4 regions of the Shewanella zhuhaiensis genome follow, and region 1 is predicted to be linked to each of the others. Evidence: predicted binding sites of a transcription regulator. Region 1 holds the regulator's gene; each other region holds the start of a gene.

Region 1 (5,569 bases):
TCGCAAGCTGCTGCTACACGTGAGTGACGTGATGCATCGCGGCGATGAGCTGCCTCTGGTGCGTGACAATATCTGCATCACTGACGCCCTGTATGAGATATCCAAGAAAGGCCTTGGCATGACCGCCATTGTCGATGCCGATGGCGCCTTGGTGGGCATTTTCACCGATGGCGATCTGCGCCGGGTGATTGATGCGCAAATCAATCTGCGTCAAACCAGCATTGCCGATGTGATGACCCGCAACTGCATTACCATCAAGGACAGCATTCTGGCTGCCGAAGCGCTGCAATTGATGGACGAGAAAAACATCAACGGCCTTATCGTGATTGACAGCCAGCGCCGCCCGGTCGGTGCACTCAATATGCTCGATATGGTCAAGGCGGGGGTTATCTGATGCGTGAAGGACTCTACGGCCCCATTGCCGAGGATATTTGGCACAAGGCAAGCCAAATCAAGCTGCTGATTTGCGACGTGGATGGCGTCTTTTCCGACGGCCGCATTTATCTTGGCAATCAGGGCGAAGAGCTAAAAGCCTTCCACACCCGCGATGGCTATGGCGTTAAGGCGCTGCAGGGCGCCGGTATTGCAGTGGCGGTGATCACCGGCCGCAACTCCACCATAGTGCAAAACCGCATGACAGCGCTGGGTGTAAAACACATTTATCAGGGTATCGACGATAAGTTTGTCCCCTACAAAGAGCTGCTGAGCCTGTATAACGTCAGCCCGGCCGAAGTGGCTTATATTGGTGATGACATGGTCGACCTGCCGGTGATGAAAGCCGTAGGCCTTGGGGTTTGTGTGGCCGATGGCCATCCATTTGTGGCCCGCAATGCCGATATGCTGACATACCTGCCGGGTGGGCGCGGCGCCCTGCGCGAGCTTGCCGACCTGCTGCTGATGAGCCAGGACAAGTTTGACTCTGCCCATGGGATGAGCGTATGAACCGGGTGACCCTGGCTATTATCCTGCTGTTTGGTACGGCGCTGGCGCTGTATTGGCAGGTGCAAAGCAAAAAGGCAAGCCAGCCCCAGCCTACTGCTTCGGTACAAAAACCCGATTATGTGGCCACCGACCTTCGCAGCATCAGCTACGATAGCGAAGGCAAACTCGAAAGCCGGGTAAGCGCTTCCTACATGGAGCACTTCGACGGCGATGCCCAGACCCTGTTCACCCAGCCGGTGTACACCTTGTTTCCACAAGATGGTAAAGGCGAGTGGCGTCTCAGCGCCAAAATCGGCAGACTGGACAAAGCAAGCGACAGAGTCATGCTGGAGCAGGACGTGCTGATTGAAGCTATCAGTTTCAACGAGCCACTGCGGCAGCTCAATACCAGTTATCTGGAGCTGGATCTCAAGACCATGATCCTGACTTCCGAACAAGAAATTTTAATCAGCGGCAATAACTTCCATATGAGTGGCGTCGGCCTGCATGCCGACCTCAATGCGCAGGAAGTGAAGCTTTTAAGCAAGATTAAGGGAACCTATGAACCTCAATAAGTCGCTTATTTTGGTGCTGCTGTGTACCTGCAGCGCCCTGGCGCAGGCCAACACCAAATTCGATTTAACTCAGGAAGTGAAAATCGCGGCCGCCAACAGCTACGCCGATTTGAAAAACAAACGCATCGTCTACGAAGGTCCGGTAACCCTGACCCAGGGTAGTTTGGTGCTCAAGGCCGACGAGCTCAGTTCCTACACAGATGAGAAGACCGGCAAGCGCATTCTGCTCGCCAAGGGCAAGCCCGCCACCTACAGCCAGCAGGTGGAAGATGGCCGCACAGTGCAGGCCAGCGCCAATGAAATCAGCTACAACATCGACAGCCGCATCATGGGCCTTAAGGGCAGCGCTGAAGTCGAGCAGGATGGCAGTAAGGTGAGCGCCGACTCCATCGTCTATGACATCGAAAAGCAGCAGCTCAGCTCGCAAAGCAGCGGTAAAAAAGACGATCAGGTGATCACCATCATCAAACCTGAGAACTACCAGCAGGAATTGCAGGACAAAGGCGAGCAAGACCAGCCTCAACCCCAGAAAGAGAAGCAGCAATGACGGCACTGACCCTGAAGGCCAGCAACCTCGCCAAGAGTTACAAAAACCGTCAGGTGGTCAAAGATGTCAGCCTCACGGTGAATACCGGTCAGGTGGTTGGCCTGCTCGGCCCCAACGGTGCCGGTAAAACCACCACCTTCTACATGGTGGTGGGTCTGGTGCAAAGCGACAAGGGCAGTATTCACATCAATGACGATGACCTGACCCTCGACCCCATGCACCTGCGAGCCCGCAAAGGCATTGGCTACCTGCCCCAGGAGGCCAGCATCTTCCGCAAGCTGTCGGTACGCGACAACATCATGGCCGTGCTGCAGATGCGTAAAGAGCTCAGCAGCGATGAGCGTGAAGAGTTGCTCGAGCAACTGCTGGAAGAGTTCCACATCACCCACATCCGCGACAACGCCGGTATGTCACTCTCAGGTGGTGAACGTCGCCGGGTGGAAATTGCCCGTGCACTGGCCGCCAACCCACGCTTTATCCTGTTGGATGAACCCTTTGCCGGGGTTGACCCCATTTCGGTTATCGATATCAAAAAGATTATCGAACAGCTGAAAAACCGCGGTCTTGGGGTGCTTATTACCGACCACAACGTGCGTGAAACCCTGGATGTGTGTGAAAAAGCCTACATCGTCAGCCACGGCAGCCTGATTGCCGAAGGCACACCTGCCGAGATCCTGGACAATCAGCAAGTGCGTGCAGTGTACTTGGGTGAGCAATTCAGGCTATAGTTAAACAACAAAGCCTACCGTCTCATATCCGGTAAATCAGGGTGGCTATTGGCCGAAGAACCTGATAGATAAAAGCTTTCTACCTGAATTATTTAGTGAAGGATCCGCAGTACGATGAAAGCGTCGCTCCAGCTCAAACTGGGACAACAACTCACCATGACGCCACAGTTGCAGCAGGCCATTCGTCTGCTTCAACTCTCCTCGCTTGAACTGCAACAGGAAATTCAACAAGCCCTCGACGCCAATCCGCTGCTGGAAATGGACGATGATCGCCTCGATGGCGATCAGTACGATGCCGATGGCGGCGACAAAGAGTTCGACGACAAATTCGATGAAGGCTCAGTATCAGCCAGCGCAGGTGATTCCGCTTCGGTAGAAACCTCCGAAGCCGTGACTCAGGAATCCATGCCGGATGAACTGCCCATGGACACTACCTGGGATGAAGTCTTCACCGCCGCTCCGGTTGCCGGCCCCGGCATCAGTCGCGACGACGACATGCCATTTCAGGGCGAAACCAGCGAAGGCCTGTACGAACACCTCGAATGGCAGAAAAATCTCACCCCTTTTTCGGATACCGATTTGGCCATTGCCACCGCTATCATTGATGCCATTGACGAAAAGGGCTATCTGACCCAAAGCCTGGATGAAATCCTCGAGGCCGTGGGCGATGAAGAGGTTGAGCTGGACGAAGTCGAGGCTGTGCTCAAGCGCATTCAACACTTCGATCCCATTGGTGTTGCAGCAAGGGATTTGGCCGAGTGCCTGCTGATCCAGCTGGGGCAGTTTGCCGCTGATACGCCGCATCTGGATAACGCCAAGCTGCTTATCCGTGAGCATCTGGACCTGATTGCCAACCGCGACTTCCGCACCCTGATGCGGAAAACCCGCCTCAAGGAAGAAGAACTCAGAGACGCCATAGTGCTGATCCAGAGTCTGAATCCCCGTCCGGGCGAGAACGTCACCAGCACCAAGGAAGAGTACGTGATCCCTGACGTGTCGGTGAGCAAAAAGAATGGTCGCTGGGTGGTGGAGCTGAACCCGGATTGCATGCCTAAACTGAGTGTGAATCAGCAGTATGCAGCGCTGGCGCGCACCAGCCGCAATCAGTCAGACAGCCAGTTTATCCGAGGCCATCTGCAAGAGGCCAAGTGGTTTATCAAGAGTCTGGAGAGCCGCAACGACACCCTGCTCAAGGTGGCCAACTGCATAGTGCAATTCCAGCAGGGCTTTTTTGAGTACGGTGAAGAGGCCATGAAACCCATGGTGCTCAACGATATCGCCGAGGCGGTGGAAATGCACGAATCCACCATCTCCAGGGTCACCACTCAAAAGTACATGCATACCCCGCGGGGTATCTTTGAACTGAAATACTTTTTCTCCAGCCATGTCGGAACCGAAGATGGCGGAGAGTGCTCTTCTACTGCAATCCGCGCCTTTATCAAAAAGCTGGTTGCAGCGGAAAACCAGAAGAAGCCGTTAAGCGACAGCAAGATGGCAGAACTTCTGGCGGAACAAGGAATCAACGTTGCCCGACGCACCATCGCCAAATACCGAGAGGCGATGCTGATACCACCGTCGAATCAGCGTAAGAGTTTGTAACCCAACCGAGGTCATTGGAGGAAAGTGTCTATGCAAATCAACCTGACAGGGCATCACATCGAAATCACCGACTCACTGCGCGACTACGTAGAGAGTAAATTCTCCAAGCTTGAACGCCATTTCGAACAGATCAATAATGTGCACGTTGTTCTCAATGTTCAGAAATTGCAGCAAATCGCAGAAGCCAAGCTTCACCTCAACGGAGGCGAAGTATTCGCCACCTCAGAACATGAAGACATGTACGCCGCCATTGACGCCCTGATTGATAAACTGGACCGTCAGGTAATTAAACACAAAGAGAAACTGACCAAACATTAACGATGGAACTAAGTACCATCCTGGCGCCGGAGTGCACTAGCTGTGCCACTCCGGGCAGCAAGAAAAAGGTACTGGAACTGATTAGCGATCTCGCCGCAGCCCAGTACCCTTCCCTCTCTTCCCAAGAGATCTTTGAAAGCCTGCTGGCCCGTGAAAAAATGGGTAGCACCGGCATTGGTAATGGCATTGCCATTCCCCATGGTCGCCTGGGTAGTATCGACAAACCTCTCGCCGTACTCATCAAATGCGAAGAAGCCATTGGCTACGATGCCATCGACAAACAGCCGGTGGACATACTGTTCGCGCTGTTGGTGCCATCTGACCAATGCCAACAGCATCTGAGTACCCTGGCAGCCATGGCCGAAAAGCTCAACGACAAGCAAGTGTTGAAGCAACTGCGTAAAAGCCATGATGAAAAGGAACTCTACCAGGTAATCACAGGATGAAACTCGTCATCGTTTCCGGCCGCTCCGGCTCAGGGAAATCCGTTGCCCTGCGGGTACTGGAAGACCTCGGCTATTACTGCGTCGATAACTTGCCGCTGACCCTGATGGGCCCCTTACTGGAGCAGCTCAAAGGCAGCAGCGACAAGGTCGCCATCAGTATCGACATTCGCAATATGCCTGAGCAGGAAAAAGCGCTGGAACAGGAGCTTGCCAAACTGCCGCCAGGGGTTGAGCTCACCAGTTTCTTCCTCAACTCCAGCGATAAGGTGCTGCTGAAACGCTACAGCGAAACCCGTCGTCTGCATCCATTGTCACGCAGCAAAGTGTCACTTCAGGAAGCCATCAAACTCGAAGGCAAACTGCTTGAGCCTGTGTCGCAATTGGTGGACCACTACATAGACACCTCCAATCTGAACGTCTATGAGCTGGCCGATG
Region 2 (5,569 bases), on a different contig from region 1:
CAAATGGCCCAAACCAGCGAAGGACACTTTGACTTGCAAGCATTGAGCCGCCAGCACGTCCAGTACCGTGTACCCAATCAGCCAGATACCGGGGACGGCAACACAGTGGACATCCAGCAGGAGCAGGCCGCCTTTATGCAAAACGCCATCGAATACCAAATGTCACTGGGCTTCCTTGAAGGCAAGTTCAATGGCATGAAAAAGGCCCTCAAAGGAGATTAATCATGAGCTTATTCAATATCTTCAATGTGTCGGGCTCGGGGATGACTGCACAGTCGGTTCGCCTCAACACCACAGCCAGTAACATCGCTAATGCCGATTCAGTGTCCAGCAGCGTCGATAAGACTTACAAAGCGCGGCATCCGGTGTTTGAAGCCGAGCTTGCCAAGGCCAGTCAGCAGCAACAGGTGTCCCGCGGCGTGAATGTCAAAGGCATTGTTGAGAGCGATAAGCCGCTGCAAAAGGAATATAACCCCGATCATCCCATGGCCGATGCCGATGGCTTTATTTACAAACCCAATGTGAACGTGATGGAAGAAATGGCTGACATGATTTCTGCCTCCCGTTCGTACCAGATGAATGCCCAGGTGGCAGAGGCGGCAAAAAGCATGCTGATGCAAACCCTGAGAATGGGCAAATAATCCGGTGGCGCTAAGGAGGTAAGCCGTGAGTTTTCTTAACTCTATTAATCAGGCCGCGGCGGCACAGTCTACCCAGAGCACCGGCAACCCGTTTTTGGACGGCGTGCGGCTTCAAAGTAAAGAAGCGGTACCCGAGGCCAAAAAGCAGGAGCTGACCCAGGAAGACTTTTTTGCGCTCTTGTCGCAGCAGTTGTCGATGCAGGACCCGTTCAAGCCGGTGGAAAACGACCAGATGATTGCCCAGATGGCATCATTCTCGACCGTGGATGGTATTGCCAAGCTGAACGACCACATTGTGAATCTCAATACCGTGATGACTTCAAGCCAGGCGCTGCAGGCATCCGGGCTGGTAGGGCAGAAGGTGCTGATCCCGTCGTCTACCGGCCATGTGTCCAGTGAAGATCCAACCGTGAAAGGCGTGATAAGTACGCCGTCCAAGATAGAAAGCATCACGGTGCGAATTGAGGACTCTAAGGGCCAGCTGGTCACCACCTACACGGTGGACGGCAGCGAAGGCGGCAATATCGATGTGAACTGGGATGGACTGGATGCCGAAGGCAAGCCCGTTCCAGAAGGAAACTACACCATCAAGGCCAGTGGCAAGGTCGATGGCAAGGCAGAGGAATTGCCTGTTTCAACCTATGCCCATGTGTCCAGCGTGTCACTGGGAACCGCGGCAACCGGCGCTATCTTGAATTTACGTGGCGTTGGTGGGATCAAACTATCGGATGTTCTGGCGGTAGCTGAAGGCTGAACCAGAATCAGGGGATTAGAGAGGTAACTGACTTATGTCTTTCAATATCGCACTCAGCGGCATCGCAGCCGCCCAGAAAGATCTGAACACCACGGCCAACAACATCGCCAACGTGAACACAACGGGCTTTAAAGAGTCCCGTGCCGAGTTTGCCGATGTGTATGCGGCGTCCATTTTCGCCAACAGCAAAACCCAGGTGGGTGGCGGTGTAACCACTACCCAGGTGGCGCAGCAGTTCCATCAGGGCAGCTTGCAGTTCACCAGTAATGCACTGGATATGGCCATTAGCGGCGGCGGCTTCTTTGTCACCTCTGCGGATCCATCCGCGCGCGACTACAGCTTTACCCGCGCTGGTGCCTTTAAGGTCGACAGCAACAATTACCTGGTGGATTCCTCCGGTAACTTCCTGCAAACCTTCCCGGTGGACAAGTTTGGTAACTCAACCTCGGTGAGCTTGACTACCACCCGTCCGGTGCAAATTCCTGACACCGCTGGTAGCCCTGTCATGTCAGAGAACGTGGGTATCGCGATGAACCTGAATGCCGGTGAGAAGACCAAGGATCCTGCCGCATTCGATCCGGACGACCCAACCACCTTCAACAACTCGACTTCATCGACCATTTACGACTCCCTCGGTGAGCCACACATTCTGACCACCTATTTTGTGCGTCCGAACGATGGCGCCTATACAGGTGAGAACAACTGGGTAGCTTACTATGCACTCGATGGTCAGCCGGTTAACATGAGCGGCGCTGCCGGCTCATACCAGGTTGATACCAATGGCGATGGTACCCCCGATGGCACAGCCAATGCCCAAACCACCGGCGGCTGGACCGGAGCGGTACTGACCTTTAACAGCACTGGTACCTTCACCGGCACTGACCCGGCCATTATCACTACCGAAGCTCTTGGGATCGGCGGTGCCGGGATTCTGGGCCCGGGTGCCGATGGCAGCCAGACAATTACCATTAACTTTGCCAATCCTACCCAATATGCATCGGCCTTCGAAGTGACCGAGCTGACCCAGGACGGAACTACCGTGGGCCGCCTGACCAACGTGGAAGTAGGTGAAGATGGTTTGATTAAAGCCGCGTACAGCAACGGCAGCACTGTGCCATTGGGCCGTGTTGCGCTGGTGCGCTTCCCCAACGAGCAGGGCCTGACTCAGGTAGGGAATACCTCCTGGAAAGAAAGCCTGGCATCGGGTACCGCTTTGGCCGGTGAGGCCAACAGTGGCACCTTCGGTTCCATTCGCTCAGCGGCGCTGGAGCAATCCAACGTGGATTTGACCACCGAGCTGGTTGACCTGATTTCAGCCCAGCGCAACTTCCAGGCCAACAGTCGGACCCTGGAAGTGAACAATACCCTGCAGCAAACTATTCTGCAGATCCGCTAAGCCAAATCCCCCTTTATTGCCGCCTTCGGGCGGCAATTTTTTGCCTGTGTTTTACCTTTCCGCAAGCCCAGTTTTCTTTGTTCCCGCCAATTCAAACGCTTAGTGGCCAATTTCTTGGCACGTAGTTTGCTTTTAAGCCGTTATGCTAATTCTTTGACGGAGCCCAGCGTGGACAAGTTTCTCTATATCGCCATGAGCGGTGCCAAGCAAAACCTCAATTCGCTGGCGGTGCGGGCCAATAACCTGGCCAACGCCAACACCGACGGTTTCAAGGCCGATTTGGAGCAGTCCCGTGCCATGCAGGCCTTCGGTGAAGGCTTGCCAACCCGGGTGTTTTCCATGACAGAAAACCCGCAGGCGAGCTTCCGTCACGGTCCGATTAACGCCACTGCCCGGGATCTGGATGTTGCCGTGAAAGGTGATGGTTGGATAGCCGTGGAAGATGCCGACGGCAATGAGGCTTACACCCGCGCAGGCAGCCTGAAATTTGACGAAACCGGCCTGCTGACCAACTCACAGGGACGACCTGTGATGGGTGATGCCGGCCCCATAGTGCTGCCGCTGCCCATCGACAAGGTGGAAATCGCCCAGGATGGCACCATTACTGTCCGGCCACAGGGCGCTACTGCCGAAGTGGTGGAAGAGGTGGCCCGTATCAAGCTGGTTAATCCCGGCAATCAAAACCTGATGCGCGGTGACGATGGCCTGTTCCGTCTGATGGATGGCACCACTGCACCGCTCGATGAAGCCGTGGCACTCGAAAGCCGCGCCGTGGAAGGCAGCAACGTTAACCCCGTCGAAGAGATGGTGGCCCTGATTGATATCCAGCGGCAATTTGAGCTGCAGGTAAAAATGATGAAAACCGCAGAAGAAAACGATAAGGCTTCTGCTCAACTCGTACGCATTGGCTAAGGAGACAGGATTATGCATCCCGCATTATGGATCAGTAAAACTGGCTTAGATGCACAGCAAACGGATATCGCCGTGATATCCAACAACGTCGCCAACGCCAGTACCGTCGGCTACAAAAAAAGCCGCGCCGTGTTCGAAGATTTGCTTTACCAAACAGTGAATCAGGCCGGTGGTATCAGCGCCTCCAACACCAAGCTGCCCAATGGTCTGAACATTGGCGCCGGTACCAAGGTGGTGGCCACCCAGAAAATGTTTACCCAGGGCAACATGCTCACTACCGACAATGCACTGGATCTGATGATTGAAGGTCCGGGCTTTTTCGAAGTGCAGCTGCCCGATGGCACCACCGCCTACACCCGTAACGGTCAGTTCTCGTTGGATGACACCGGCCAGATTGTGACCCCAGGCTCAGGCTATGTGCTGCAACCTGCCATCACCATTCCGGACAACGCCACCAGTATTACCGTATCGGCAGAGGGTGAAGTGTCGGTGAAAACCCCCGGCGCCGCCGAAAATCAGGTGGTTGGCCAGCTGACTATTTCAGACTTTATCAATCCGTCCGGCCTCGACCCCATCGGGCAGAACCTGTATCTGGAAACCGGTGCCAGCGGCACCCCCATTCAGGGTACTGCTTCGCTGGATGGCCTGGGTGCCATTCGTCAGGGGGCGCTTGAAACCTCCAACGTGAACGTGACCGAGGAACTGGTCAATCTTATCGAAAGTCAACGCATCTACGAGATGAACTCCAAGGTTATCTCTGCAGTGGATCAGATGCTGGCTTACGTGAACCAGAATCTGTAAGGAGTCTTGGCCATGTTTAGGACCTTGCTGCTTGGCGCTGCGTTGGTACTGGCCGGTTGTGCCAGCACCGACAAAAAGCCCATCCCCGACGACCCCTATTTCGCACCTGTCTATCCCGAAGAGGCGCCGGTGGCTCTGGAGCCAACGGGTTCCATCTTCATGGACTCTCAGGCGGCAAGCCTCTACACGGACATTCGTGCCCACCGGGTGGGTGACATCATCACTGTGGTGCTGACCGAATCGACCCAGGCAAGTAAAAGTGCCAACAACGAGATTAAAAAGGGCTCGGATTTAACCCTCGACCCCATCACCGCCATGGGCGGCCCGATAACCATCAAGGGCAGCCCGATAGACCTTGGCTACAAGGACAGTATGAACACCAAACGTGAGGCCGATGCCGATCAGAGCAACAGCCTCAGGGGCAATATCTCGGCCCATGTGATGCAGGTGCTGGCCAACGGCAATCTGGTTATTCGCGGTGAAAAATGGATAAGCATCAACAATGGCGATGAGTTTATCCGCGTCACCGGGGTTATCCGTGCCCAGGACATTACCCCTGACAACACCATTCAATCGACCCGGGTGGCCAACGCGCGTATCCAGTACAGCGGCACCGGCACCTTTGCCAACTCCCAGAACGTCGGATGGCTCAGTCAGTTCTTCCTGAGCGACTGGTGGCCCTTCTAAGGAGCAGTATCATGAAGATTAGACTTCTGTTGGCGGTGGCCCTGATGGCCATGGTGGTTCCGGCCAAGGCCGAACGTATTAAAGACATAGCTGCAGTGCAGGGTGTGCGCAGCAACCAGCTGATTGGTTATGGTCTGGTGGTGGGTCTGCCGGGCACCGGTGAAAAAGCAAGCTATACCGAGCAAACCTTTACCACCATGCTGAAAAATTTCGGCATCAACCTGCCATCCAACGTTAAACCCAAAATCAAGAACGTAGCGGTAGTGGCGGTGCATGCCGACATGCCCCCCTTTATCAAGCCTGGCCAGACCCTGGATGTGACTGTCTCCAGCATAGGTGAAGCTAAGAGCCTGCGTGGCGGTACCCTGCTGCAAACCT
Region 3 (5,569 bases), on a different contig from region 1:
GGATTCAGATTTTTCTTTATTTTCAGCCATTTTCCTGTTGCAACCAATTCTTCACGACTTGAGTGGAAAGCTCAGGTTCGTTGGCAACCAGAGCGCGGATAGCCTTAATCATATCATCATCTTTATGCAGGTTCGGGATAAGGATTGAGCCGTCATCCGCATAACTGTACTCGGCTTCGGTGGTGTTGAGCATGCCCAGAGTATCGGCGGCGAACTGATCTTCAATTTCGGCCAGCTCATGCCCCAGACGGCCATCTTCTGGCATGTCTACCTTGTCGGCGAGCAGCAGTTTCTTCAGCAGCGGCCGCACCACAAACAGAATGAGCACCAGAATCGCCAGCGAACCGGATGCAAGCTTCATCGCCTTCCAGAACCAGGGCTGTTCCCACATGGGCAGCTCGGGCATTTCTTCAACAAGCTGATCCATAAAGGGCACAGTCACCACTTCGATGCTGTCGCCGCGCTGAGTAGTAAAGCCCACAGCGCCTTCAAGCAGACGACGGATATTGGCCAGCTCGGCCTCAGTGCGGGGCACGCGGCTCACCTGACCTTCGCCATTGGCATCGCCGGCCTTGAAATCCACGGCTACTGACACACTCACCCGGCGCACTGTGCCAATCTGTTGACGGGTGTGGCTGATGGTGGTGTCTAGCTCATAGTTACGGGTGGCTTCGCGGTGAGAGTTACCGTTGGCCTGCTGTTGATCCTGCGCTTCTTTCAGAGTCTGGGGAATGTTCGACTCCATCGGCGGCTGATTGGACAGGGCGCCGGGGATCCCCATGCTGCCTTCACCTGTGCTCTGGGTTTCCAGGGTCATTTCACTGCGAACGGCGGGCAGATCAGGGTTAAAACGTTTGGCGGTTTGCTCCACGGCGGTAAAGTCCATGGTCACATCCACCTGGGAAGTAAAGTTTTCCGGCCCGAGGATGGGCATCAGAATAGCGTCTACCTTGGCGCGGTATTCGGCTTCTTTTTGCTTTACCAGTTCAAGCTCACGGCGGGCACGGGCAGAAACCCCATCCTGACTACCTGAATTGAGCAGGCGGCCGTTGGAGTCGGTCACTGTCACCCGGGTAGGCTCAAGCCCCTGCACCGCAGAAGCCACTATGTCCACTACGGCATCCACTTCTTCCTGACCGAGGCCGCCACGGCGCACTGTCACCACCACGGTGGCGCTGGGCTTGGACTTGTTGCGGGCAAACACGTTCTCTTTTGGCAGCGCCAGAATCACCTTGGCGCGGCTGATGCTTTTAAGCTCTTCAATGGCACGGGCGAGGTTTTGCTCCTGGCTGTGCTTCAGGCGCGCCTGCTCCATACGCTGGCTGACACCAAAACCCATGTCCTGGGTCAGGAAGTCTTTCTCACTGCCGGAAGCGGCATCGACACCGGCGCGACTCAGCAGCAGACGGATATCCTGGTATTTGTCTTCCGGCACCCGCAGCACATCAAAATCCACCTTGTAGGGGATCTTATTTTTATCGAGTACGTCGAGCACCTGGATCATCTCCTGGGCTTCAAACTTACCCAGCGGACGGTATTCAGGCTCCTGCGCCCACATCATCACAAACACCGCCAGCGCCAAACAAATGGCCAGAGCGAGGATCATGGTGATCTGGCGCATCATGTCGGTGCCGCCGAAGCCGCCCAACACGCCGGACTTGTTTTCCTGTTGTACACCGCTCATACCGTCGTCGGTGCTCACAATCATATCAGTGCTCACGTTGGTTATCCTTCAATGGCCGACTTAGACGGGCATACTCATGATTTCTTTGTAGGCTTCCACCAGCTTGTTGCGCACCTGCACCGTGGCTTCGAAAGCCACACTGGCTTTTTCGCGGGCAATCACTGTGTCGGAAAGGGTAACGCGGGTGTCGCCCATTTCCAGGCGGGTGGCAAGGCCTGAGGAGGTTTGCTGCAGTTCATTGACCTGGCCCACAGCCTGGGCCAATAAGCTGGCGAAATCGGCGCCGCTGGTGTTACCCACCTGACGAAGGGGTTGCAGCTCCTGGCCACCGAGGGGGCTGATTTCGCTGCGCAGTGCCTGCATTTCCTGCATAAATGAAGTTGGACCTATTTGCATATCCTGCTCCCTTCGCCATGAATTTGACGGGATTAATCTCTGTAACAGGTGTAAAGCAAAAGGCTTGCCAAAAAACAAAAAAAGCAGGCCAAGCCTGCTTTTTTGCTGATTTTACCGCCTAAGCCGGCAGCTGAATGCCCATTTCCCGCATTCTGGCCATCTTGTATCTCAGGGTGCGGGCACTTATGCCAAGCTTTTCGGCAACCAGCTTGCGGCTGCCACGGCACTGACTGAGGGTTTCAAGAATAATCACGTGCTCCTGCGCCTTAAGCTCATCGCCAAGGCCCTCTGGCTCAGCGCGAGCCACAGGTTCTTCCTGGGCAATCTGGGTCACATCCATGGCGTCAATAATGATGTCCTGGGCCGAAATCAGCTCGCCGGCAGACAAGATCAGTGCCCGCTGCACCACGTTATCGAGTTCACGCACATTGCCCGGCCAGCGGTGCGCCAGCAGGCGCCGACAGGCCGACTCATCCAGCTCAGGCACTGAGGTACCGAGCTTTTCCGCATGGCGGCCAAGCAAGTGGCGCGCCAGTGGCAGAATATCTTTGGGGCGTTGATTCAGCGCAGGCCAGGCCAGCGGAAATACGTTGATGCGATAGTACAGGTCTTCGCGGAAATCACCGCGCTCGGCCATGGCCTTAAGTTCACGGTTAGACGTAGCCAATACCCGCACGTCCAGCTTGATGGTCTTGCGGCCACCGAGACGCTCGACTTCACGCTCTTGCAGCACCCGCAGCAATTTAGCCTGCAGACCCAGATCCATTTCTGAAATCTCATCCAGCAGCAAAGTGCCACCCTGGGCCTGCTCAAACTTACCCGGACAGGCCTGATAGGCGCCGGTAAAGGCGCCCTTTTCATAGCCAAACAGGGTGGCTTCGAGCATGTTCTCTGGAATGGCGGCACAGTTAATTGCCACAAAAGGCCCATCGGCCCGTAGACTGTGGTTGTGGATATAGCGTGCCAGCACCTCTTTACCCGAACCGGATGGCCCGAGGATCATCACAGAGGCATCGGATTTAGCCACGCGGCCAGCCAGCGCCAGCAGCGCCAGGCTTTTCTCGTCCGCCACCACAGGATCGCCCTTGTCGGCGTTTTGTGGCAGGTAACGGGTCACCTGATTGAGCAGCACTTCCGGGGCGAAGGGCTTGGCAAGGTAGTCCACGGCGCCCAGTTTAATGGCACTGACGGCGCTGTCGATGGTGGCGAACGCCGTCATCAACAATACCGGAATTTTGGGATGATGTTGTTTGAGGTAAGCCAGCAGGCCCATGCCGCCGATACCTTCCATCTGCACGTCGCTTATCACCATATCAAAGCGCTGATCTTTGAGTGCAATAATCGCCTCTTCTGCACTGGCGGCCGCCTGGCAGTCGAACTGCGACAACATCAGGGTGTCGAGCAGTGCCTCACGCAACGAGGCATCGTCCTCAACCAGCAACAGTTTGCCTTCAGCCATGGCGAACCTCCTCGGCATGGGTAATCAGTGGAAATTTAAGCATGACACTGCAGCCACGATTAGCCGCGCACTGCATTTTGAGCTCGCCGCCGTGGTTGCGTACCACGGTTTGCACCACGGCCAGTCCAAGGCCTGTGCCCTGGCTTTTGGTGGTAAAAAACGGCTCCATCACCTGGGACTCGGTACCGGACTCCAGCCCCTTGCCATCGTCCACCACCGCCAGCATCAAGGCGTTATCGCGCACGCTGCCGTGGAGCAAAATGTGTTTGGCTCCGGCCTCGAGGCTATTCATCACCAGATTATTGATGGCAGAGCTGAGCGCGCTCTGGCTTGCGGCCATCAAGACACCGCCGGTTTCATCCTGCAATTTCACTGCGCAGCCGCGGGACTCGGCAATGGGTGAACAGCTGGCCACCACAGGCGCAAGAATATCCTCAAGCACCATAGGCTCCATAGGTGCTTCCACCTTACCGCGTGCCATCAGCAGCATGTCATTGACCTGGCGCTCGAGCTCATTCAATCGGTCCACCAGCTTTTGCTGGAACTTGCTCCGGGCCTCATTGTTCAGGCGCGGACTGCCAAGATTGGCGGCGTAAAGCAGCGCGGCAGAGAGCGGCGTACGAATTTGATGTGCCAGAGTCGCCACCATCTTGCCAAGCGCCGACAATCGCTGCATGTGCGCCAGATTGCGCTGCAGCAGCCGGGTTTCGGTCAAATCGGTCAGCACAATCAGCTGACCGCGCTCCAGCGGCGTAATCGCGAGCTTCACCCGGCGACCATTTTTAAGGGACACTTCGTGGCCATCGTCATCCTGAGGTGAGAAGGCGCGGCTTATCACATTGATCCAGCGCTCGCCTTCCAGCGGCCGCTCCAGTAAGGAGGCCGCCACCGGATTAGCCAGGGTGACTATGCCTTCTTCATTGAGAATGACCACGCCGGATGGCATGGCTTCGAGGATATGAGCCATTTGCTCAGACGACGCCGATACGCCGGCGTTCACCTGTTTCAGGCGAGCCTGCGGCGGAAATTCGGCAATCTTGGCTAAAGCTTTGGCTGACATACGCACCCCGTCAAAAAGTCGTTGTTAACGGGGTGGATGCAGATAGTGTGCCAGAGTGGCACCAAGGGAAAGGGGCGTAAATCCTTTTACTTAAAGTGTGAGATTAATCCTTACTCATTCCATACTTACGCATTTTTTCCACAAGCGTGGTTCTGCGTATTCCCAACATTTCAGCCGCCCTGGCCACAACGTTGTCTTGCTGCTCCAGTGCTTGACGGATCATATCGATTTCAAGCTCTGCCAACAGATCCTTCAGGTTTACCCCCTCCGGAGGTAACTCACTGGGGAAACGGGTCTCGGGGATTTCAACCGGCTCGTCGTCGTTGAAAATCGACGCCAGTGCATCCCGCTCCAACATTTCCTCACTGACTTCAACACAGTATTCAGGCACATCAATATGACGATATTTAACCGGCAAGTCGTTAACGTCAACCAGGCCGCCCGGATACAGGATTGTCAGCCGCTCAACCAGATTCGACAGTTCCCGTACGTTACCGGACCAGTCGTGTTCTTTAAGCGATTCAATGGCACGCTGAGTAAAGCGCACCTTGCCACGGCCTTCGTTGAAGACCCGGCTTACCAGCTCCTGCAGCAGCAGTGGAATATCTTCTTTACGCTCGCACAGCGCCGGCATTTCGATAGGGAATACGTTAAGGCGATAGAAGAGGTCTTCACGGAACTCGTTTTCTTCAATCATCTTTTCAAGATTTCTGTGGGTAGCTGCCACCACACGCACATTGGACTGGATGGGCTTGCTGCCCCCTACCCGCTCGAAAACCCGCTCCTGCAGCACCCGCAGCAGTTTTACCTGCATGGCAAGCGGCATGTCGCCAATTTCATCGAGGAACAGGGTGCCACCTTCGGCGAGCTCAAACCGGCCTTTACGGGCACTGATGGCGCCGGTAAAGGAGCCTTTTTCGTGACCAAAGAGTTCACTTTCAAGCAGTTCGGGTGGAATAGCGCCGCAGTT
Region 4 (5,569 bases), on a different contig from region 1:
AGCCGCGACCCTTTTTGTACCAACAGCATATCGGTAAGCGCCGGGTGGGCCTTAATGGCGCTTAAGGTAACGGGTTTGGCAAAGCGCTTGATAAAGCGAATATCCCGCTGCAGCCAGCGGGGCGACTCTGGTGTGGATTTGGGGTCGTAATAGGGCGACTCGGGATCCCAGGCGCTGGCATCGGGATAGGTTTCTCCGGCGACTTCGGCAATGCCGACCACCGCCGGCACCTTGCAGCTGGAGTGGTAGAAAAATACCCTGTCGCCAATTTGCATTGCATCTCGCATAAAGTTGCGGGCCTGATAGTTGCGAATGCCATTCCAGCCTTCGGTTTGATTCGGTCTGGCAGCCAAATCATCGATGCTGAACTCATCGGGTTCGGACTTCATCAGCCAATAATTCATCAAAAATCTCGTCGCTTTTTTACTTAAGCTCCCAGTTTACGGCGGCTTTGGGCAACGGCAAGGTTTTTTGTTCCGTTCAGCCAATGTTCAGTCCTTTTAGCCGATGCTGGCGCTGGTACGAATTATGCCTGCTTTAGATTGAGCGGATAACACTGTTGACCGGAGGTATGTATGAGACTCGAATTCAACAGCAATGGTTTTGGTCTGTATCGACCTTTTCTATCCTGGCTGGCGGCTGGAGAACACGAACTGTCCGGCGGCGATGCCAGCGCCTTTCTGTCGGCCCTGCGGGCTTCTTCCCTTGAGCTGGTGGGGTTTGACTGGAAAGACTGGTACGAGCGCACTCATCTGGTCGACAACCCGACCTACCTGGAAACGGCGAGCTTGCACGACTGCCGGGTGATTTTGAGCGCCATGCTGAGGCTTGAGCGATTCAGCCCCGGCGTTGTGGAAAATCTGCGCCGCCAGGGAGTACTCTGTGCCCTGATGGCGCGTTTGGATGCCCTGTGGCAGCTTGAGTCGGCCCACGCCTGAACGCTTCGCGCTTAAAGATGTTGGCAAAGCCGACCGGCTTCGCCGCTTTTGGGCGATTCGCCTGACAAGTCAGACAATCGCTTTCTCGCAAACCTTTATTCGGCAACGAACGGCAGCGGGCGCGGGGTGGCGTTGTTACTTGGCGGCAGAATGGGCATCTCAATTTTTGGCTGCTCACCGGTCAGAGCGCGCAGGAAGGCAACCATCTGGCGGGTTTCGTCCTTGCTGAGTGCCTGCCCAAGCTGAATATCGGCCATGGTGTTCACGGCTTCCTCCAAGGTCCAGACACTGCCGTCATGGAAGTAGGGGTAGGTAAGCTCGATATTACGCAGTGTAGGCACCTTGAATACGTGCTTATCGGTATCTTTGCCGGTGACCGCCTTGCGCCCTTCTGCCGGGTTATTGGTGTGGAATGGCTTGATTAGCCCCATCTTCATATACATGGTGCCACCAACCGCAGGGCCCTGGTGGCAACTGATGCAGCCTTTGCTCTGGAACAGCGCATAGCCTGCTTTGGTATCGGCATCAATGGCGTCCTTGTCGCCACGCAGGTAGTTATCAAACGGGCTGTTGGGGGTGACCAGGGTCTTTTCAAACTCGGCAATGGCGTCAGTGATGCGGTCAATATTAACCTTGTCATCGCCATAGGCCTGCTTGAAGCGGGCGCGGTACTCAGGCATGGAGGCAACGGTATCCACCGCCAGCTCATGGGTAAAGCCCATTTCACCAGGGTTGGCGATAGGGCCGCCAGCCTGCTCTTTTAAATCCTTGGCGCGGCCATCCCAAAACTGCGCCAGGCCATATTCTGCATTCAGCACAGTTGGGGCATTGATGGGGCCCTGGTGCCAGTTGTGGCCGATGGAGGTGGGCAGGGCATCGACGCCGCCCATGGACAGGTTGTGGCAGGAGTTGCAGGAAATAAACCCTGACATCGACAACCTGGGCTCGAAATAGAGCATTTTGCCAAGCTCGACTTTCTCAGGTGCGCTGATAATAGGTGGGTCAATCGGACTGATAAGTGAACTGCCTTCAGCGGGGGCATTGCTGGCGGATGCTGCGACCGACAGGGAAAGCGGTAAGGCGAGCAGCGCGAGGGACAAGGGCGATAATTTCATATGACACTCCTTAATATCCATATTTTTACTGTGGTATTTGTGATGAGCGTAAATGAAAGTATCTCTTCAATAAAAACAATAAATTACGATTGCCTCTATCGTATATTTGGATGCTTGAACTGTGATCTGCTCGCTGTTATTTCGGCTCGAATGCTGGCAGTAATATGGTGTTGTCATTTAGGCCTTTTGCTTGCAAACGATAAAAGCGTTCAGGAAGGGGCTCTGGCTGTCACAATCGGCGGAAAAAAGCTTGCTATACTCAACCCAAAGACTGGCTTTCTGAGCGTCATCCACCATGTTTACCCCCCGGCGACTAGCCTTTGCCATGCTGATCCTTGCTGGCTGCATTGCAAGCCAGGGCTGGGTGTATGCCGAAACGGTTCGCCTCACTTCACTGCATTGGCCTCCTTATTCGGGTAAGAATCTGCCTGCAGAGGGGGCATCCATCGCCGTCGCCAAAGCGGCTTTTGCCGCCATGGGCCATCAGTTAGAGGTGGATTTTTATCCCTGGAGCCGCGCGGTCAAATTGGCCCATCAAAACAATACGCCCTACGTGGGTTACTTCCCAGAGTATTACTACGACACCGTGGAGTTTGTGTTTTCCTTGCCGATGGGTATGAGCCCCCTTGGCTTGGTTGAGCAGCGCAAATACCCCATAAGCTGGGTATCGGTAAAGGACTTACGTGCGTACCGACTTGGGGTGGTGCAGGATTATGTGAATACAGAGGAGCTGGATAGGGCCATCGCCGACGATTTGCAGCCAGCCGAGGTGGTGACCTCAGATGAATACAACATCAAGAAGGTGGCGGCGGGCAGAATAGATGCAGCTGTGATTGATGTGTACGTGATGCGTTTTTTGCTGCGTCAGCCCAAGCTAGGCTCCCTTGCCGACAAGGTACAGCTCAACAGCCAGCTGCTGGCCAATAAGAATCTGTATGTCGCGTTCAAGAATACCCCGGAGGGAAGACGCTGGCAGGCCATCTTTAACGAAGGCCTGCAGCGGATTGATGTGGCAGAGATAATGGCAGATCATCTGCCGGAAGAACTGGATTAGCGCTAGCTGCCCGGGCGCTTATGCGCGGGCAACCACGGTACGGCCAATGGGTGTCAGGCTCAAAAGCGCAAGCTTAAGGTGCTGAATACCAAATGGAATACCTATAATGGTGACAAAGCACGCCAGCGCATGGGTGATGTGACCTATAGCCAGCCAAATGCCAAACAGTAAGAACCAGAGAATATTGCCGACCATACCCATAGGGCCGGTGCCAAAATCTTCCAGTCCGGTCAGCTCTCTGCGGGAAACATGATCCTGTCCAAATGGCCAGAATGCCAGTTCTCCAATCACGAAGCAGGCGCGGCCAAATGGAATACCGATAATGCTGATAAAGCACAGAATGCCGGCAAGCCACCAGGCAAGGCCCATCACGAAGCCACCCAGAATAAACCAGGCGATGTTAAAGATGAGTCGTAAAACGCCCATAAAGTCTCCTTGTTACACGTCGTTATATATTTTATAAGCAAAACCAAGGCCAAAATTTATATTCATTTAATTCAATAGGATATGTCGGCTGTGATTTGGGAGAGTCGTCCATCGCACTTTAAAGTGGTGATTTTCACCATGGATTGCAGCTGCCTGAGAAGCTGAGAAAGGGTACACTGCGCCATCAGTAACCTGTGTCAAGAATCTGTGTATGAGCAGCCCAAGCCCGGTCGAACGGATTTCGTTTTTTGGACGCCCGCTGTGGCTTAAGCGGGATGACCTTTTGCCTGAGCCTTTCAGTGGCAACAAGGCGCGTAAGTTTGCATCGCTCAGAACTGGCGACTTCCCCGCTGTGACCACTCTGATAGGCTACGGCTCGCCCCAGTCCAACTCGCTGTTTTCCCTGGCAGCGCTTGCCCATGAAAGGGGCTGGCAACTCGAGTTTTATGTTAGCCACATCGCCCAGGCCATCGATGCCAGCCCCGGCAGCAACTATGGTGGCGCCCTTGGCTTAGGCGCCAGGGTGTTGCCGGTTCCTGTCGAGGGCATGTCTGCCAGAGACTACATCGAAACAGTGCGTCTGAAGGCACCGGATGGTGCGCAGTGCCTGTATGTGCCCGAGGGCGGGCGCTGCGCTTTGGCAAGGGAAGGGGTGAGGCAACTTGGCCAGGAGCTTTGCATCTGGGCTAATGGGCAACAGATAGATGCGTTTCGGGTGTTTCTCCCTTCAGGCACTGGCACCACCGCACTGTATTTGAGTGAATATTTTATCGAAGCTGCGCCTCAAATTAAGGTGTATACCTGTCCGGTTGTAGGCGATGAGGCTTACCTAAGTGCCCAGTTCAGTGAGCTTATTGCTGATAGTTCTGTGCATCCGCAGGTGGTTGGCGGCAAGCATCATTACGCCGGGCTTAAGCTCTGCGAGCTTGAAATCTGGGGGCAGATGTTGGCGCAGGGCACTGAATTTGAACTGCTATATGACCCATTTGGCTTGCAGGTGTTAAAGACGCTGATGCAGGTTGATGCGATGTGTGCTGACCAGCGTGCGCCCTGGCTTTATTTGCATCAGGGCGGGCTTAGGGGCAATGTGTCCATGGCGGCCAGGTACAGGCGCAAATATCCGCAGTGGTTTGAAAAAAATAAGGCCTGGGCCGGAAAATACCTGTGAAATTGTATTTCCAGCTCAGGCTATCGGTGAAATGGAACGGAAAAATGAGAGGATTGAGACGTTCCAGTTTCGGTAGTTTACTTGTTGGTGCTCAGCAGCCACTTCATAAACTTCAGCGCTTCGGTGCGCTTTGAGAAGGTTCGCCGGTTCTTACCGTGTTTATCGGTGAAGGCGATAGAGGTCTTGTTGAGTGAAATCGAATTTACCGGGAATGCCACGCTGATTTCATGGCCATCCAATTTGTATGACATAAGCCACACTCCTTATCTGTTTATGTCGCCTGAATGGGGCGAATCAAATCTAACTATAAAATATCCTTAGCAATTGTTTGCAAAAGACGGTTGTGAGGACCATCGAGACTAACGGATTGCTTTATGGATTTCAAGTTAGCAGCGAACGATAGTGTTAATAGAGAAAACAATACGTCCGCTGGTATGCCTTGCATTTGAGCAGCCTTGAGTGACAGTCCCATGACAGCATTGAGAAACTTCTGTGATCGCGGCACTTTTATACGGCATTGCTGAGTGTTTATCAGCTTAACCTGATTGAAAACATGCCCTTACAAGGATGTTAAAACCCGTTGTTGGTGATAATATTTAGTCTGTTTATTTCACAGACTGGAATTTCCCGATGAACAGGACAAGGTGGTCTTGGTTATTTTTGCTGCTGCTTGCCGCGCCCCAGGTGTTTGCCAACAGCACGCTGACCGTGGTGCAGGCGCTGGATAAGTCCAGCGAGCAGGCCGGAATCGAGGCTGAGGTTGATGAGCGCTACCCCTATCGGGACGAGCTGGAGCGGGATACTCCCCGCGGTGCCCTGCAGGGCTTTTTGAAATCGGCCTGGGATCAGGACTATCAGCGGGCCGCCC

What was found. The regulator sigma-54, encoded in region 1, starts transcription at its own class of promoters, with help from an activator protein. The targets are predictions, from matches to a motif close to GTTGGCACGNNNNTNGNNT.
Region 2: a site for sigma-54 is predicted at 2,905-2,923, ahead of flgF (flagellar basal-body rod protein FlgF). Genes of this name have one in related genera too.
Region 3: a site for sigma-54 is predicted at 2,134-2,152, ahead of fliE (flagellar hook-basal body complex protein FliE). Genes of this name have one in related genera too.
Region 4: a site for sigma-54 is predicted at 3,569-3,587, ahead of MJ923_RS19125 (YccF domain-containing protein). Genes of this name have one in related genera too.

What each region holds. Positions count from the first base shown of each region.
Region 1 covers NZ_JAKUDL010000006.1:54,519-60,087, forward strand. The annotation lists gene MJ923_RS15825 (KpsF/GutQ family sugar-phosphate isomerase) at 1-394, shown strand, start outside; gene kdsC (3-deoxy-manno-octulosonate-8-phosphatase KdsC) at 394-942, shown strand; gene lptC (LPS export ABC transporter periplasmic protein LptC) at 939-1,496, shown strand; gene lptA (lipopolysaccharide transport periplasmic protein LptA) at 1,483-2,043, shown strand; gene lptB (LPS export ABC transporter ATP-binding protein) at 2,040-2,771, shown strand; gene MJ923_RS15850 (RNA polymerase factor sigma-54) at 2,886-4,370, shown strand; gene hpf (ribosome hibernation promoting factor) at 4,401-4,688, shown strand; gene ptsN (PTS IIA-like nitrogen regulatory protein PtsN) at 4,691-5,134, shown strand; gene rapZ (RNase adapter RapZ) at 5,131-5,569, shown strand, end outside.
Region 2 covers NZ_JAKUDL010000002.1:61,375-66,943, forward strand. The annotation lists gene flgB (flagellar basal body rod protein FlgB) at 1-222, shown strand, start outside; gene flgC (flagellar basal body rod protein FlgC) at 225-641, shown strand; gene flgD (flagellar hook assembly protein FlgD) at 667-1,395, shown strand; gene flgE (flagellar hook protein FlgE) at 1,430-2,791, shown strand; gene flgF (flagellar basal-body rod protein FlgF) at 2,960-3,703, shown strand; gene flgG (flagellar basal-body rod protein FlgG) at 3,716-4,504, shown strand; gene flgH (flagellar basal body L-ring protein FlgH) at 4,517-5,191, shown strand; gene MJ923_RS05855 (flagellar basal body P-ring protein FlgI) at 5,203-5,569, shown strand, end outside.
Region 3 covers NZ_JAKUDL010000002.1:77,467-83,035, reverse strand. The annotation lists gene fliG (flagellar motor switch protein FliG) at 1-30, opposite strand, end outside; gene fliF (flagellar basal-body MS-ring/collar protein FliF) at 23-1,708, opposite strand; gene fliE (flagellar hook-basal body complex protein FliE) at 1,745-2,080, opposite strand; gene MJ923_RS05915 (sigma-54-dependent transcriptional regulator) at 2,199-3,539, opposite strand; gene MJ923_RS05910 (sensor histidine kinase) at 3,532-4,599, opposite strand; gene MJ923_RS05905 (sigma-54 dependent transcriptional regulator) at 4,703-5,569, opposite strand, start outside.
Region 4 covers NZ_JAKUDL010000010.1:44,748-50,316, reverse strand. The annotation lists gene MJ923_RS19145 (EVE domain-containing protein) at 1-404, opposite strand, end outside; gene MJ923_RS19140 (DUF6508 domain-containing protein) at 576-938, shown strand; gene MJ923_RS19135 (cytochrome-c peroxidase) at 1,034-2,053, opposite strand; gene MJ923_RS19130 (substrate-binding periplasmic protein) at 2,349-3,107, shown strand; gene MJ923_RS19125 (YccF domain-containing protein) at 3,126-3,533, opposite strand; gene MJ923_RS19120 (pyridoxal-phosphate dependent enzyme) at 3,745-4,701, shown strand; gene MJ923_RS19115 (hypothetical protein) at 4,779-4,952, opposite strand; gene MJ923_RS19110 (mechanosensitive ion channel family protein) at 5,332-5,569, shown strand, end outside.